Regions from separate parts of the Afifella aestuarii genome, predicted to be linked through region 1. Evidence: predicted binding sites of a transcription regulator. Region 1 holds the regulator's gene; each other region holds the start of a gene.
The links. Region 1 encodes PhoB, which activates phosphate uptake and scavenging genes when phosphate is short. Its sites were predicted from a motif close to TGTCATNNANCTGTCAT; they were not measured.
Positions count from the first base shown of each region.

Region 2: EO094_RS00590 (YrbL family protein) is a predicted target of PhoB. The motif match lies at 1,748-1,764, and genes of this name have one in related genera.
Region 3: EO094_RS16300 (esterase-like activity of phytase family protein) is a predicted target of PhoB. The motif match lies at 2,019-2,035, and genes of this name have one in related genera.
Region 4: EO094_RS04965 (CehA/McbA family metallohydrolase) is a predicted target of PhoB. The motif match lies at 2,745-2,761, and genes of this name have one in related genera.

Region 1 is NZ_SAUF01000002.1:302,753-306,963, reverse strand. It holds gene pstA (phosphate ABC transporter permease PstA) at 1-402, shown strand, start outside; gene pstB (phosphate ABC transporter ATP-binding protein PstB) at 511-1,257, shown strand; gene phoU (phosphate signaling complex protein PhoU) at 1,278-1,964, shown strand; gene phoB (phosphate regulon transcriptional regulator PhoB) at 1,982-2,677, shown strand; gene upp (uracil phosphoribosyltransferase) at 2,935-3,579, opposite strand; gene EO094_RS09875 (phosphopentomutase) at 3,704-4,211, opposite strand, start outside.
Region 2 is NZ_SAUF01000001.1:142,211-146,421, reverse strand. It holds gene gshB (glutathione synthase) at 1-841, shown strand, start outside; gene EO094_RS00590 (YrbL family protein) at 913-1,608, opposite strand; gene EO094_RS00585 (YifB family Mg chelatase-like AAA ATPase) at 1,943-3,475, shown strand; gene EO094_RS00580 (ABC transporter ATP-binding protein) at 3,632-4,211, opposite strand, start outside.
Region 3 is NZ_SAUF01000005.1:461,434-465,644, reverse strand. It holds gene dnaE (DNA polymerase III subunit alpha) at 1-1,877, opposite strand, end outside; gene EO094_RS16300 (esterase-like activity of phytase family protein) at 2,082-3,296, shown strand; gene EO094_RS16295 (ABC transporter ATP-binding protein) at 3,977-4,211, opposite strand, start outside.
Region 4 is NZ_SAUF01000001.1:1,072,882-1,077,092, reverse strand. It holds gene EO094_RS04975 (SDR family oxidoreductase) at 1-564, shown strand, start outside; gene galE (UDP-glucose 4-epimerase GalE) at 754-1,791, shown strand; gene EO094_RS04965 (CehA/McbA family metallohydrolase) at 1,811-2,710, opposite strand; gene EO094_RS04960 (IclR family transcriptional regulator) at 2,825-3,658, opposite strand; gene EO094_RS04955 (LysR family transcriptional regulator) at 3,940-4,211, opposite strand, start outside.

The DNA of each region.
Region 1 (4,211 bases):
ATCATCATCGCCACGCGCGGCACCTTGCGCGCCATCCCGCCGTCGATCCGCGAGGCGGCGCTCGGGCTCGGCGCCTCGCGAACGCAGATGGTCTTCCACCATGTCCTGCCGCTCGCCATTCCGGGCATTCTGACGGCCACCATTATCGGCGTCGCCCAGGCGCTCGGCGAGACCGCGCCGCTCCTTCTCATCGGCATGAACGCCTTTGTGGCCAGCGTGCCGGCGAGCCCGATGGATCAGGCGACGGCCCTGCCCGTGCAGATCTATCTCTGGCAGGGCAACGAGAACTTCAATTTCTTCGAAGCCCGCACAAATGCCGCCATCATCGTCTTGCTTGGTCTGATGATCAGCCTCAATGCGATCGCGATCCTGCTGCGCCAGCGCATCGAGCGGCGCTGGTAACTGGGAGAATTCGCCATGAACGATATCAGCCACAGCCCGAGCGCGGCCAAAGCCACGGCGACGAAAGCGCCGCCCGAAGTGCCGCAGGAGAGTGCCGCCGTGCCGAAAATGCGCGCCGAGAAAGTGTCCGTCCATTACGCCGAAAAGCAGGCCCTGTTCGACGTCGATCTCGACGTGCCGGAAAATCAGGTGATCTCGCTGATCGGCCCGTCCGGCTGCGGAAAATCCACCTTCCTCAGATGCCTCAACCGGATGAACGACACGATCGACATCGCGCGCGTCTCCGGCCACATCACGCTCGACGGCGAGAACATCTACGACAAATCGCTCGACGTCGTGGAGCTCAGGGCCCGGGTCGGCATGGTCTTCCAGAAGCCCAACCCGTTTCCGAAATCGATCTACGAGAACGTCGCCTACGGGCCGCGCATTCACGGCCTCGCCTCCGGCAAGCGCGACCTCGAAGAGATCGTCGCCACCAGCCTGCAGCGCGCCGGCCTCTTCAACGAGGTCAAGGACCGGCTCGACGAACCCGGCACCGGCCTCTCCGGCGGCCAGCAGCAGCGCCTTTGCATCGCCCGCGCGATCGCCGTGAACCCGGAAGTCATCCTGATGGACGAGCCGTGCTCGGCACTCGACCCCATCGCCACCGCCAAGGTGGAAGAGCTGATCGACGAACTGCGCGAGAACTATACGATCGTCATCGTCACGCATTCGATGCAGCAGGCGGCGCGCGTCTCGCAGCGCACGGCCATGTTCCATCTGGGTTATCTCGTCGAGGAGGGGCCGACGGACATGATGTTCACCAACCCCACCGACAAGCGCACCCAGGACTACATCACAGGCCGCTTCGGCTAATCGGGAGAGGAGTGAGCCCCGTGTCTGAACATATCGTCACCTCCTATGACGAGGAATTGCGGGAACTCGCCCGCTCCATCGCCGAAATGGGCGGTCTCGTCGAACAGCAGCTCGACGAGGCGGTGAATGCGCTGTTGAGCACCAATGCGCAGCTCGCCCAGGACGTCATCCTCGGCGACCGCCAGATCAACCAGATGCACTACCAGATCGAAGAGCGGGCGATCCTCGTCATCGCCAAGCGCCAGCCGATGGCTCAGGATCTGCGCGAAACCGTCGCCGCGATCCGCATCTCGCACGATCTGGAACGCGTCGGCGACCTCGGCAAGAACATCGCCAAGCGCGCGCTCGCCATCGAAGACCAGCGGATGAACCACCAGCTTCGCCGCGGTGTCGAACATCTCGCCAGCCTCGGCCTGCGCCAGCTCAAGGACGTGCTCGACGCCTATGGCTCGCGCGACGTGCAGAAGGCGATCTCGGTGTGGCGCTCCGACGACGAGATCGACGCCATGTATGTGTCGCTGTTTCGCGAGATGCTCACCTACATGATGGAAGATCCGCGCAATATCGGCATGTGCACGCATCTTCTCTTCTGCGCCAAGAACATCGAGCGCATCGGCGACCACGCCACCAATATCGCCGAGACGATCACCTATCTCGTCACCGGCAAGCAGATGGAACGCGCGGCGACTGCGCCGTCCGCGGGTTGACGGAGTGAGCCATGCAGGTGCCCCGGATTCTCGTCGTCGAGGATGAAGAACCGCTGACGCTGCTTCTGCGCTACAACCTGGAGGCGGAAGGCTATTCCGTCGACACGGTCGGGCGCGGCGACGATGCGGAATTGCGCCTTCTGGAAGAGGCGCCCGACCTCCTGGTCCTCGATTGGATGCTGCCGGGCCTTTCCGGCATCGAACTCTGCCGACGCGTTCGAATGCGCGAGGCGACCGCAAAACTCCCCGTCATCATGCTGACGGCGCGCGGCGAGGAAGACGAGCGCATCCGCGGGCTCGCCACCGGCGCCGACGATTATGTCGTCAAACCCTTCTCGGTGCCGGAGCTGATGGCCCGCGTGAAGGCGCTCCTGCGCCGCACGCGTCCGGAAATGGTCGCCGACAAGCTCGCCGCCGGCGATCTCGAACTCGACCGCGGCACCTTCCGCGTCTTCCGCGGGGGCCGCGAGATCCATCTCGGCCCGACGGAATTCCGGCTTCTGGAATTCCTGATGCGCAGCCCGGGACGCGTCTTCACCCGCGAGCAGCTCTTGAACGGCGTCTGGGGCCGCGACGTCTATGTCGACGAACGCACCGTCGATGTGCATGTCGGCCGCCTCAGAAAGGCGATCAACCGCGGCCGCATGCGCGACCCGATCCGCACCGTCCGCGGCGCCGGCTACGCCCTCAACGAACAGTTCGTCACGACCTGATTTTTTCGGGACAGTCCCGCCGGGATCTGCGGTGATGAGGAGGCGAGAGCTTCTTCGTTCCCGTGTGGCTTCGCTCCGACGTCGGCCAGGAAGCGCGTCCCCTCCCTCATCGCTGCAACTGAAGAACAGGGCCTGCGGCAGGCTCCCTTCCTCTCCCCTCTGGGGAGAGGCGCCCGCTGCAACGCCCTTGCGTCAGATGCGCTCGTCATCCTCAAGTCGAGGGGAAGAGCGTCCAGCAGGCAACTCGCCGAAAAACCCTATTTCGTCCCGTACATGCGGTCGCCGGCATCGCCGAGGCCCGGCAGAATATAGCCGTGCTCGTTCAGATGGCTGTCGATCGCGGCCGTCACCACCGGCACGTCCGGATGGGCGGCACGGAAGCGTTCCACGCCTTCGGGCGCGGCGAGCAGGCAGACGAAGCGGATGTCCTTCGCCCCGCGCTCTTTCAGGCGCTGGATCGCGGCGATTGCGGAATTTGACGTCGCCAGCATCGGATCGACGGCGATGACGACGCGTTCGTGCAGATCTTCCGGCGCCTTGAAGTAATATTCCACCGGCTGCAGCGTCTCCGGATCGCGGTAGAGCCCGACATGGGCGACGCGGGCCGCCGGCACCAGATCGAGCATGCCTTCCAGAAGGCCGTTGCCGGCGCGCAGGATGGAGGCGAAGACGAGCTTCTTGCCGGCCAGGGTCGGCGCCTCCATCGTGGCGAGCGGCGTCTCGATGGTCGTCGTCGTCAATTCCAGGTCGCGCGTCGCCTCATAGGTCAAAAGTGCTGCAATCTCGCGCAACAGGCGGCGGAAACTCGCCGTGGACGTGCCCTTGTCGCGCATGATCGTCAGCTTGTGCTGCACCATCGGATGATCGACGACGGTCACATCCCGTCTCGTTGAAGCGTCCACGCCCCTCTCCTTCTCGTCTCTTGTTCGTCGGCGGCTTCTGTCTCACCCTGGGTGAAATGGGTCACGGCACCAAGGTCAACCCGCCGCCTTGAACCGAAAGGCGATATTCACCGGCGAAATCGCCTCAGATCAGGCTCGCGCCCGCGGCAAGAGGCGGCAGGGCAAGATGTGCCGACAGCGTCTGGCCGACATCGGCATAGGTCGAAAGCTCGCCCGCCGGACGCCCTTCGATGCCCGGACCGAAGGCCAGAACCGGCACGGTTTCACGTGTGTGGTCGGTGCCCACCCAGGTCGGGTCGTTGCCGTGATCGGCCGTCAGGATGACGAGATCGCCCGGCTTCAACAGCGCAAAGAGCTCCGGCAGGCGGCGATCGAAGGCTTCGAGCGCCGCCGCATAGCCGGCCGGATCGCGGCGATGGCCGAAGATCTGGTCGAAATCGATGAAATTGGTGACGATGAGATCGCCGTCCTTCGCCGCCCGCGCCGCCTCCAGCGTCTTGTCGAACTGGCTCTCGTTCTCCGGCGCCTTCAACGTGTGCGTCACGCCGTGACCTGCAAAAATGTCGGAGATTTTTCCAATCGCCCAGACGTCGCGTCCCGCCTCCTTCGCCTCGTCGAGGAGCGTTCGCGCC
Region 2 (4,211 bases), on a different contig from region 1:
CTTCTATTACGAGCCGCGGCACCTCTCGATGGAGGGCGGCCGCGTCTTTGCCCGCATGCGGGCGGTGAGCGTTGCCGACGAGGTCGGCCGTCATTACGCGCTCGATGAGGCGGAACAGCAGCTCGGGCTCGAAGATTTCGATGTCGTCCTGATGCGCCAGGATCCGCCATTCGACATGGCCTATATCTCGGCGACGCATCTCTTGGAGCGGGTTCATCCGAAGACCCTCGTCGTCAACGATCCGGCCCATGTGCGCAACGCGCCGGAAAAACTCTTCGTCACCGAATTTTCCGATCTGATGCCGGAGACGCTGATCTCCCGCGACATCGCAGCGATCCGCGCCTTCCGCGAAAAGCACCGCGACATCATCCTGAAGCCGCTCTACGGCAATGGTGGTGCCGCGGTTTTCCGTATCAGCGAGGGGGACGAAAACCTGTCCTCGCTGATCGAACTTTTCGAAACGACCTTCCGCGAGCCCTTCGTCGTGCAGCGCTATCTGCCTGAGATTCGCAAGGGCGACAAACGCATCATCATTGTCGACGGCGAGCCCGCCGGTGCGATCAACCGGATCCCGGCGGTGGGTGATGCGCGCTCCAACATGCATGTCGGCGGTAAGGCCGTTGCCGCCGAACTCACCGATCGCGACCGGGAAATCTGTGCCCGCATCGGCCCGGAACTCAAGGCGCGCGGCTTCATCCTCGTCGGCATCGACGTGATCGGCGACGTGATGACGGAGATCAACGTCACCTCGCCCACAGGCATCCGCGAGCTGCAGCGTTTTTCGGATATCGATGCGGCTGCGATGGTGTGGGACGCGATCGAACAGCGCTGCAAGGGCTGACGGGCAACTGCCAGCGAAGGCCTTGCCGCGCCAAGATCTGCCCGGGCGAAGATTGGCCCGGGCGAGCTCAGTCAGTCGAGAAGCGAGACGGCCGACGGCATCACCTCGCCGGCGACGAAGCCGTGAATGCGGGCGACGAAATCGTCGACCTTGCGCAACACCTTGCGTTCTTGCGAGGCGTCGGTGCGCAGAAAGAAGGGGTAATAATTGGTCGTGCCGAAATCGTCGATGAGGACGAGCCGGCGGATTTGGCCGTCGACGTCTTCCTGGACGAGAACATTGCACAACATGATTTTTCGCGTCGGCACGCGATACGTGACGAGATGGTCGCAAAACGTCTCAACGGCCGCCTGACATTCCGAGGAATAGCCGTGGATCGTCAGATAGCTTTCGAGCGTGCGTGAGATCTCGCCATCTCCGTCGCGAATGAGCTCCACCGAGAGCCCCATCCCGAGGCTTGTACGCAGGAAGCCGAACTGCCGCGCCACATGCGCGAAGGCTGCCTCGCCGCGGACCTGACCGAGGCGGCGCAGAATGTGCTCGTCCTGACGGTTGTCGTCGAAGCGCACGAGCGGTCGCAGACGCTTCCACGCGGCCTTTGACCGGCGCTGGTCGGCGAGCGTGTAATCCGGTCGCCGCACCTTGATCCCGCGGTCTTTTCTGGAGGGATCGACAAAGCAGAGCCGCCGCCCGCCGCGCGCAAACGGGATTGCCCGGCTGAGATCGACGGTGCCCGCCACGGACCGCCGGTCCGCTTGCGCATGCATCGTTTCCGGTCCGGCGACAAATGCCCAAACCGGCGCAAAAAACGCCCTTAGGCGCGCCGAAGCGCGCCTCTTTTCAATCGAATCGCAGACCATGTGCCCCGGCCGCCTGTTCGCATGCGCAGCGTCGATCCGCCGCGAATGTCATGTGTTTTTCATAAAGTCCCCAGAGATGGGCGTGACAAGGGCGGGCGGGTTGGAAACGCAAAAAAGTGACTGATGCGTTTCATATTGTTTCTCTTGCGCAACAGGTGCGCCTCTCGGATCGTGTTCCTTTTTCGTTCTTGTCATCTTCCGAAAGCTGAGTCATTCTGCAATCAGAACGGGGGTGGTGGCGATGGTTTCTCGTGTTACGACAGTGGCTTTTCGCGGGGTCGAGGCGATCCCCGTCGATGTCCAGGTGCTGATCGCGCCGGGGCGCACGCTCTTCAACATTGTCGGCCTGCCCGACAAGGCGGTGGCGGAAAGCCGGGAACGTGTGCAGGCGGCGATTCATGCGTCGGGTCTCGCGCTTCCGGCCAAGCGCATCACCGTCAATCTCGCCCCGGCAGACCTTCCGAAAGAAGGCAGCCATTATGATCTGCCGATTGCGCTCGCCCTGATGGCGGCAATGGGCGCCATTCCAGCCGATGCCGTCAGCGATCACGTGGTTCTTGGGGAACTCGGCCTCGACGGTCGCATCGAAGCGGTGGCGGGTGTGCTGCCGGCCGCCATCAGCGCCAATGCGCTGAAGAAGGGGCTCATCTGCCCCGCCGCCTGCGGAGGGGAGGCTGCGTGGGCCGGCGAAGAACTCGCCATTCTGGCGCCGAAGAGCCTGATTGCGCTCGCCAATCACATCGCCGGCAGTCAGGTCCTGTCCCAGCCCAAGCCCGCACTTCGCGCCGCGAGCGAGGCCCTTCCCGATCTCTCAGAGATCCGCGGTCAGGAGAGCGCCAAACGGGCGTTGGAGATTGCCGCAGCCGGTGGCCACAACATGCTGATGATCGGCCCTCCGGGGGCCGGCAAATCGATGCTGGCGAGCCGGCTGCCTTCGATCCTGCCGCCGCTTGCGCCGCGCGAACTCCTCGACGTGTCGATGATCTCGTCGATCGCTGGGACGCTCGCCGGCGGGCGGCTGTCGAGCCAGCGACCCTATCGGGCACCGCACCATTCGGCCTCCATGGCGGCGATGGTCGGCGGCGGCATCAATGCGCGTCCGGGCGAGGTCTCACTTGCCCATCACGGCGTGCTCTTCCTCGATGAATTGCCGGAATTCACCCCGGCCGTCCTCGATTCGCTGCGCCAGCCACTGGAGACCGGCGAAGCCGTCATCGCGCGCGCCAATCACCGGGTCACCTACCCGGCCGAATTTCAGTTGATTGCGGCGATGAACCCGTGTCGCTGCGGCATGGCGGGCGAGCCCGGGCACACCTGCCGGCGCGGCGCCCGTTGCGCCGCCGACTATCAGGCCCGGCTCTCCGGGCCTTTGATCGACCGCATCGATCTCAGGATCGAGGTGCCTGCACTCTCTGCCATCGATCTGATCGGACCCGCCGAGGCGGAGCCGAGTGCGGCCGTGCGCGAGCGTGTGGCGACGGCTCGTGCGATGCAGGCGGAGCGCTATATGTCCCGCGGCCTGCCGGGCCTGCGCATCAATGCGCGTGCCGGCAGTCGCGTGGTGGAAGATGTCGCAGCTCCAGACGAGGCCGGTGCCCGTCTCATTCGCGATGCCGCGGAAGCGATGGGCTTATCGGCGCGCGGCTACCACCGCGTCCTCAAGGTCGCGCGCACACTTGCCGATCTCGACCAGGAGGAAAAGGTGCGCCGCATCCATGTGGCGGAGGCCTTGAGCTACCGCCAGAGCGCGTCTCTGCTTGCCGCGGCCGCATGAGGCGCGCATCCGCGGAAAAGCCGCGGCAACCGAAGGCCGAGTGATGTCGCAAAGGGGCGCTCGAGCCTCTTCCTGCGATCATCCGCAGAAGAGAGCGGCGCCATGCGTCCTCGCCCGAGCGGGATCGCCCGTGTGGTTCGTCCGCAAAACGGCCGGTCAAGCGGCTTTCTGCAGTCCTTCGTATCGAAGGGCCCGGCCGTTTGCGTCGAAGAGCTGCAAATCTTCGGCATGGGCAGCAAGACGCACGCTTTTGCCGCGCTCGACCGCCACTTCGCCTGCAAGCTTCGCCACCACGGGATCGTCTTGGCGGCCGATATCGACGTAGACGAGCGTGACCTCGCCCAGAAGCTCCACCAGCGTCACCTCGCCTTCGATCAGCGGGTCGTCGCCGGCTTCCGCGAGGCGGAGGCTTTCCGGGCGGACACCGAGATGGCCGGGGCCTTGTGAAATGGCGATCCCCTCGGGGCGTGGGAGAGTGAAGTCTCTGCCGCCTTCAGGCGCGACCTGCAGCCCATCCTGCGTGGTGCTGAAGGTGGCAGCTAGAATGTTCATCGCGGGCGAGCCGATGAACTTCGCCACGAACAAATTGTCTGGCCGGTGGTAGAGCTCCAACGGCGTGCCGACCTGCTCGACCCGGCCTTTGTTCAACACGACGATGCGGTCGGCGAGCGTCATCGCCTCTACCTGGTCGTGGGTCACGTAGATCATAGTCGTGTCGGGCATCTTCTCGTGCAAA
Region 3 (4,211 bases), on a different contig from region 1:
CGCATGCCCTGACTTTCCAGCTGGAACACGCCAACCGTTTCGCCGCGGGCGAGCATGGCGAAAGTCGTCGGATCGTCGAGGGGCAAAGCCGCGAGGTCGCAATCGATCTTGCGTTTGCGCAGGAGACGCACCGCCTTGTCGAGCACAGTCAGCGTCTTGAGGCCGAGGAAGTCGAATTTGACGAGACCGGCCTGTTCCACCCATTTCATGTTGAACTGGGTGACGGGCAGGTTGGAGCGCGGGTCGCGGTAAAGCGGGACCAGCTCCTCGAGCCGGCGGTCACCAATCACGATACCTGCGGCATGCGTCGAGGCGTGGCGATAAAGCCCTTCAAGCCGCGTGGCGATGTCGATCAGACGACCGACCACCGGCTCGCGCTCAATCTCTTCCTGAAAGCGCGGTTCGTCGGCGACGGCCTGGGCCAGAGTGACCGGGTTTGACGGATCGGCCGGCACCAGTTTGCAGAGCCGGTCGACCTGGCCGTACGGCATTTCAAGCACACGGCCGACATCGCGCAGGGCAGCGCGCGCCTGCAGCGTTCCGAAGGTGATGATCTGGGCCACCTGCGCCTTGCCGTAGCGCTCCTGGACATAGGTGATAACCTCGTCGCGCCGCTCCTGACAGAAATCGACGTCGAAGTCCGGCATCGACACACGCTCCGGATTGAGGAAGCGCTCGAAGAGGAGATTGAACCGCAAGGGATCGAGGTCGGTAATCGTCAGCGACCAGGCGACCACGGAACCAGCGCCCGAACCACGGCCCGGCCCGACCGGAATGCCGTGTTCCTTCGCCCATTTGATGAAGTCGGAAACGATCAGGAAGTAGCCCGGGAACTTCATCTTCTCGATGATGCCGAGCTCGAAACTCAAACGTTTCTCGTAGTCTTCGAGGCTGAGGCCCGGCGCGCAGCCATGCTTCGCGAGACGCGCCTTCAGGCCCGCTTCGGCCTGCTCGCGCAGCTCGGCCGCCTCGTGCGCCTCCGCCGTCTCGGCATCGGCAGCCGCCCCGCCGACGAAACGCGGCAAGATCGGACGGCGCGTCTTCGGCCGCATCTGGCAGCGCACGGCGATTTCGACGGTGTTTTCTATCGCCTCGGGCAGATCGGTGAATTTCTCGGCCATCGCCTCGGCCGACAAGAAGCCGTGCTGGCGGGTGAGTTGCCGGCGATCGTCTTCGGAGACGACGCGGCCTTCCGCGACCGCCAGCAGTGCATCATGCGATTCGTAATCGTCCTCGCTGGCGAAGAACGGTTCATTCGTCGCAACGATCGGCACGTCGCGCGCATAGGCAAGGTCCAGAACACCCGCTTCGGCAGCTGTCTCGATCTGCAATCCATGGCGCTCGATCGCTACGTAAAGTCGGTCCTGGAAAATCGTCTGAAGCGCCGTCAGCCGCCCGGCGGCATCCTCCGGGCGATTGGCGAAGATCGAGGGATAAAGCACGCCATCATGGCCACCCGTCATCGCCAGAAGCCCGTCGCCATACGCCTGCAAGAGCGGCGCCGTCAGCGGCAGCCCGGCGGACTCTTCCCCGAGATAATAGGCGGTGACGAGATGAACGAGGTTCTGCCAGCCAGTTTCGTTGGCGCAGAGCAGGAAGAGATGTTCACGCCCGGCGGCCCGGAAGTGCGGTTCGGCGCGGCGCTCCACGTTCTCCGACAACGCCACGGGCAATTTGCAGCCGATGAGCGGCTGGATCCCCGCGCCGGAGGCTTTTTGAGAGAATTCGAGCGCGCCGAAAAGATTGGCCGAATCGGTCACGCCCACAGCGGGCATGCCCGCACTCTTGGCGAGCTTGATGAGCTTTGCGACCGGGAGCGCGCCCTCCAGCAGCGAAAAGGCTGAATGACAATTGAGATGGATGAAATGCGGTGCCAAGGGTGAACTCCTCCACGCCTCTTGTATCGCCGCTGGCGACCGAGCGACAGGCACGAGCGACCCTCGTCCCCACCCATCTCTCTCAGTCGCCGTTGCGCCCCACCCCGCTGCGACGCCACGTCAGCCAACCCGCGATGGTCCCGTCATGGATCCGTCGCCAAGTTGCGTTTCCTAGGAACAGTACGAATCGCCCGAAGACCTATCGTGCCCTCACTCTCCCCTCTCTGCCGCCTCCCTCTCCTCCTCGTAATTCTCGGAGCCATCGCGGCGTCGAGCCCGGGAGAGGCAGAAGAGGCCGGCAGCCTGCCCCCACCCGTCTTCCGCGGGGCCCTGACATTGCCGAAAAACCTTGAGGTCGAAGGAACGCCTTTTGGGGGAATCTCCGGCCTCGACTACGATGCGGCGAACGACACGTTTTACGCACTCTCAGACGACCGAGCGCAGCGTGGACCGGCACGATATTACACGCTCCGCCTGACCCTTGACGCCGACGGTATCCACGGAATGGACGTCACGTCGATGCATGTCCTCAGGCCGCCGGGTGGCGGCCAGTTCTCTGCAGGCGAAATCGATCCAGAGGCTTTGAGGCTCGCCGCCGCCGGCACACATTTCTACTGGTCGAGCGAAGGCGACGAGAACGGCACTCCGGCGATCTTCATTTCCGACCTCGACGGCCGCGCGAGTGGCCAGCTCTCTTTGCCTGACGCCTATCTGCCCAATCCCACGGGCACCCACCACGATGTCACCCGCCCCGACGGCACCCAGGGTGTGCGCGACAATCTCGGCTTTGAGGCGATCGCCCTCTCCCCGGACAACACACGCCTCTACGCCATCACCGAAAACGCGCTCATTCAGGACGGCAGCCAGGCGACGCTCTACGCCGGGAGCCCGTCGCGCATCATCGTCTTCGACCTCGCCTCCGGCAACGTCGTCGCAGAGTATGTCTACGAGACCGATCCCATTTTTCGCGCCCCCGCATTCCCGCTCGGCGGCGCCGACAATGGCGTTTCAGAAGCTCTCGCGCTCGCCGACGGTCGGCTCCTCGTCGTCGAACGCGCTTATGCGGCGGGCGTCGGCAACCACATCGCCCTCTATGTCGTCGACCTCGACGAGGCGGACGACATTTCCGGCCTCGAAAGCATTTCGGATCGCGATGTCCGCGCGGTGCGAAAGACGCCCTGGCTCGTCCTCGATGAAGGAACCTTCAGCCTCGACATAGACAACATCGAGGCTGCGAGCTTTGGCCCGATGATCGACGGCCAGCCTTCGCTCGTCCTTGCCTCAGACGACAATTTCAACCCGCTTGGCCAGGTCACACAGTTCCTGCTCTTCACCTTCACGGCGCCGAACGCCATTCCGGACACAGAGCCGTCAGGTGGTCTCCCTGTACCCCAGCGAAAATCCGGCACCGCGGATTGATTGCCCCTGGTCGACGCGGCCACCACGTCCCACTCGGCCGTCCCGCACCCAACCCGAGACCAGCACCATGAAACCGGCCGAGGAGCCACCGGTTGCTCACCAACAACGGCACCTCCCTGCGGAATCGCAGCCTACGAACCGGTGCCGCCGCTCGCGCGGAAAAGGCCTCAAAGGGGCGCAAACAACCCAAGGCTCAGAACGTATAAAGAGGCCGTCAGCACCACGGTCGCAGCGAAAGACAGAAGCTCAGAAGCGAAGATATTCATCGTATACTCCCTCTTTGTTCCCAACTTGTTCTGCTTTTTGATTTCTGTCAACCCCGGTGCCTGTTGGGCTTTTCACGGCGTGCGGCTCTGCTCTTTGGGAAGGCTCGCAGCCGCAGGACTTCCGTAGATGAAAAGGCCGGGCACTGGCACAGAACGCCCATCAGCGGAGGCGTCGCGGCCACTCAGACCCACGTTTGGACTGAACGCACAGATGTACGGCGCCTATTGTGATAGGAGCCGGCCGAGGAGAGCGTGTGCGGGCTGCCGACGCGCCAAGGGCGTAAAAGCCGAGTGGCATGCGCGCTCAACCGGCGATGTTCGGAGAGAGTCGTTTGGATTTGAAATCGTCGGCAGGGCGTTCTGCCGAAACGGCACGACGTTGTTCAGCCATACGCCTTGCGATGGCCGCCCGCCTCAGGCGCCCTCGTAAGGCACGATCTTGCCGTCTCTCAGCGTGACGGTGCGATCCATGCGCTTTGCCAGAGCGAGATTGTGGGTCGCAACCAGCCCGGCGAGGCGCGTCTCACGCACGAGCCGGGTCAAGGCATCAAAGACATGGTCCGACGTCTTCGGATCGAGATTGCCGGTCGGTTCGTCGGCGAGAAGGAGGCGCGGCGCATTGGCGAAGGCCCGGGCGATCGCCACGCGT
Region 4 (4,211 bases), on a different contig from region 1:
CCATTGCAGGCGCCTTATTGCGCCGCCAAGCACGCAATCGTCGGCTTCACGGATTCGCTGCGCTGCGAGCTCATCCACGACAATTCCGCGATCAAGCTCACGGTTGTGCATCTGCCCGGTTTGAACACGCCGCAATTCGACTGGGCGCGCAACAAGATGCCGCGTCGAGCCCAGCCGCTACCGCCAATTTTCCAGCCCGAAGTGGCCGCAGACGGCATTTATTTCGCCGCCCATCATCCGCGCCGCGAACTCTGGGTCGGCCGCTCCGCCTATCAGGCGATCCTGGGCCAGAGGGTCGCGCCCGGCCTTCTCGACAAGATGATGGCTGAAAGAGCCTATGACGGGCAGATGGCCGCCGAGGCAGAGATCGAGCGGCCGGACAATCTCTTCGAGCCCGTCGCCGGCTCCTATGCCGCGCATGGCCGCTTCGACGTCAAGGCCCAGAACACGGCACCAGCCCTCTGGGCAACGGAGCACCGCGAGGCGATCGGCAAGGGGGCGGGCATCGCCGCCGCGGGAGCACTCGGCTGGTTCATCGGACGGATGCTCTCGTCGAGGCGGTGACAGGGCCGCCTGACAACCGCTTCCTGCCGATCAACGGCTATGCCCGGTCTCGGACGGCCGCACGAGGCCCGATTTCGACATGCGGCCACTATGCGCGCTGCGCACGGCAAGCGTTGAGAGACGAAATACAATTCTAAGCGTTTGCTGCTAGAGAAAGCGCCGTAAGAACACGCTTCGGAGGGAGGGCGCATGCAGGCCACCGTTCTGGTCGCTGGCGGCAACGGCTATATCGGCAGCCATGTCGTGGTCGAGCTGGCACGGGCGGGCTACCGGCCCGTCATCGTCGACAATCTCGCCAATTCGCATCCCGAGGCTGCGCGCCGTGTCGGCCAGATCGCCGGGTCGGAGATCCCGCTCCTCGTCGGTGACATTCGCGACGCCGCCTTTCTCGACCGGGTTTTCATTGAGAACGCGATCGACGTCGTCATCCATCTCGCGGGCCTCAAGGCCGTGGGCGAATCCGTGGAGAAGCCGCTCGCCTACTACGATGTGAATGTCGGCGGTGCCGTCTCGCTGTTTGAGGCGATGGCCCGCCACGCGGCGACACGGCTCGTCTTTTCGTCCTCGGCCACCGTCTATGGGGAACCGCAGACAGTGCCCATCGACGAGAGCTTTCCAGTGGGTGGGGTCACCAACCCGTATGGTCGAACCAAGATGATGATCGAGGAGATCATCACCGATACGGTCGCCGCCGACATGGCCTGGCAGGCGATCAGCCTGCGTTATTTCAATCCCGTCGGCGCCCATGAGAGCGCACTCATCGGCGAAGATCCGATGGGCATTCCGAACAATCTCTTTCCCTATATCGCCCAGGTCGCGGTCGGGCGGCGGGAACATCTGCGCGTCTTCGGCGGCGATTATCCGACCCACGACGGCACCGGCGTGCGCGATTACATCCATGTCGTCGATCTCGCCCGGGCTCATGTGAAGGCGACGGAAGCGCTTCTTTCCGGCGGGGTGGCGCCCGGCACGCACCGGCCGATCAATCTCGGCACCGGCCGGGGCTACAGCGTCCTCGACACCGTGAAGGCCTGGCGGCGAGCCACCAACCGGTCGATCCCTTACGAGATCGTGGAGCGCCGCGCCGGCGACATCGCCACATGCTACGCCGACCCGAAGCTCGCAGCCGAACTTCTCGGCTGGCAGGCCGATCTGGACCTCGACGCCATGTGCCGCGATCACTGGCGGTGGCAGAGCGAGAACCCGAACGGCTACACCGGAGATTGAGCCCGAGCCTCAGAGAGCCTCAGTCGAACCGGACCGGATTCGACCAGGCAAGGCGCCCGGCCGCATCGGCAACGATGAGGCGGAACCAATCACCTTCGAAACGCTCGCTCGACAGGCGTACACGCGTCAGGTCCCGCCCCCATTGGTTCTCCGATTTCGCGCCGCGACCGACAAGGGCGACATTGACCGCGGGCGAGCATTCCACCGCGACCTCGCCGTCAGCGATGGAAAACCCTTCGATCACAGGACCCTGGCTGGAGTAGAAAAGGCCGTCCTTCAGTGCCTCCAAGAGCGCTTCAGGCGTGTTCTCCGCAGCCTTCACCATCACCCAGGCTGCGAGCCCTTCCTCATATTTGAAATGCGTATCGTCGGCCGCATAGGCGGAGAGCGCATAACCTTCGTTCAGAAGCTCATCGAGAAGATAGGTCCCGTCTGCACGCGCGGTTTCGAGATCGCAGGTGTAATTGTAGATCTCGACGGAATGGGCATGCGCCGCCATCGCGCGGCCGTCTTCGATCGTGAGACCGGACCATTGCGGATGGGCGATCCCGAGGAAGGCGCCCGCCTCGCGGGCCCGCTTCGCGAGCGCGAGCCCGTCTTCATCCTTGCCAGTCGGCTCGAAATCTTCAGGCAACCCGGCGGCCAAGATATGCCACAGCTCGCCATGGCTGGTTGCATCGGCATGAAGTTCGGCACCGAGAAGCGTCGTGAAACCACCGCGGCGAAACGGCCGCGTATCCGTGACCGGAAAATCGAAACGGCTGAGAAAATGATCCGACAGGCAGAGAAAATCGTAGCCGGCGTCGCGGTAATGGGCGCAGACCGCCTCAGGCGGAAGCCCCCCGTCCGAGCGATTAGAATGTGTGTGAAGATTGCCGCGCCAGAAACGGCCCGGCGCCTGAAATGCCCGCATACCCATGGAGAAGCCCCTCGCTCAAATGAGGAGAAGCGATATGACGCCTCCATGGCAAGGCGATGACAGGTGAAAGGATCCGCACGCGTGCGATCGAAATTGGGTTTTGACCGGCGCCCCTCAGGCGGCCTCGCTCGTCAAATTCCAGCCGAGCTGACTCGAAATTTGCCGGGCAGCCGCCATGTTGCGCTGGATGATGGCGGCGAACGCGGCACCGCGTGCATCCATGCCGGCGACCGAAACGCCGAGCCCGCCAAGCACATTGCCGCTCGCATCGCGGATCGGCGCGGCCGTGCACACCGTTGCCGGGCGAAATTCGCGGTCGTCGACGGCATAGCCCTGCACCGCGACAGCAGCGATCTCGCGGCGCAATCTCGACTCGTCGGTGATGGTGTTGTCCGTGAAGGAGCGGATTTCCACACGCGCCAGAAGCGCGTCGAGGGCAGACGGCGACAAGCCGGCGAGGAGCACCTTGCCGAGCGCCGTGCAATGAGCGGGACGATGGCTTACCGTGTGAGACGGAAGGCGACCCTGCGGCTCCGCCTTTTCCAGGTAGCAGATCTGGCCGTCGACCAGCGTCGCAATTTGGACCGTCTGGCCGATGGTGGCGCATAAATCGCGCATGATAGGACGCGCGAGGCTCGTCAGCTCGCCGCGCGATTGCGCACCGGGCTGCAGACGCGCGAGGCTCGGACCGATGCTCCAGGTGCGCGTCTTCGGCCGCCAAAGCGCATAGCCGCCATCCGCCAAACTGCGCAAAATGCGCAAAACAGTACTTTTATGCAGACCGACGCTCCGACTGACTTCCGTCAGAGAAAGCGGCCCCTCGGCCGCCGCCAGAACTTCCAGGATGCCGAGCGAACGATGCAGGACCTGGATGGAAGATCCAGACGAAGCGCGCGCATTTCCTGCACTTTCGTCGCCATTTGGTTGATCCACCGTGACACCGCTCATCTTCTTAATCCCGACACGTGCCGCAGGAAATCGGCACCTCATAGGCCAATCATCGCGCCGTTCATGCAGTCTCGCACGACCGGCTGCACGCACATTCGCCTTTGCAAAGGCAGCCACAAAGCCCAGCCACCAGCAAAGGCGAGGAGGAATGAGCCATTCTTCTGATCAAATTTCAAGTATCAGATGGTGAAATTGATGCAATCTGGCTTGGGCGAGGCTGACCTTAAGGTTAGTTTGTCGCTCCAGCGCCGCGGCAGACGCACGTTTTCACCCGAAATTGCTCAACCGTGCGACAAAAGAACATCCCGGCTCTGATCGGTCAATCGACCAATCAGCGCCCGCGCCGCGCTGCTGGCATAACGGTCAGGATGGCGCAGCACGGAAAAATCCCGGCGCGGCAGATCGACGGGGACGGATTGAAGCCGCCCGGAGGCGATCGCTGCTGCGACCACATGCTCGGAAATGATGGTTGCGCCGGCACCCGCCTCGACGGCCTCTCGGACGGCCTCGTTGCTGGGCAGAACGAGCGAGATCGCCAGATCATCGATTTTAA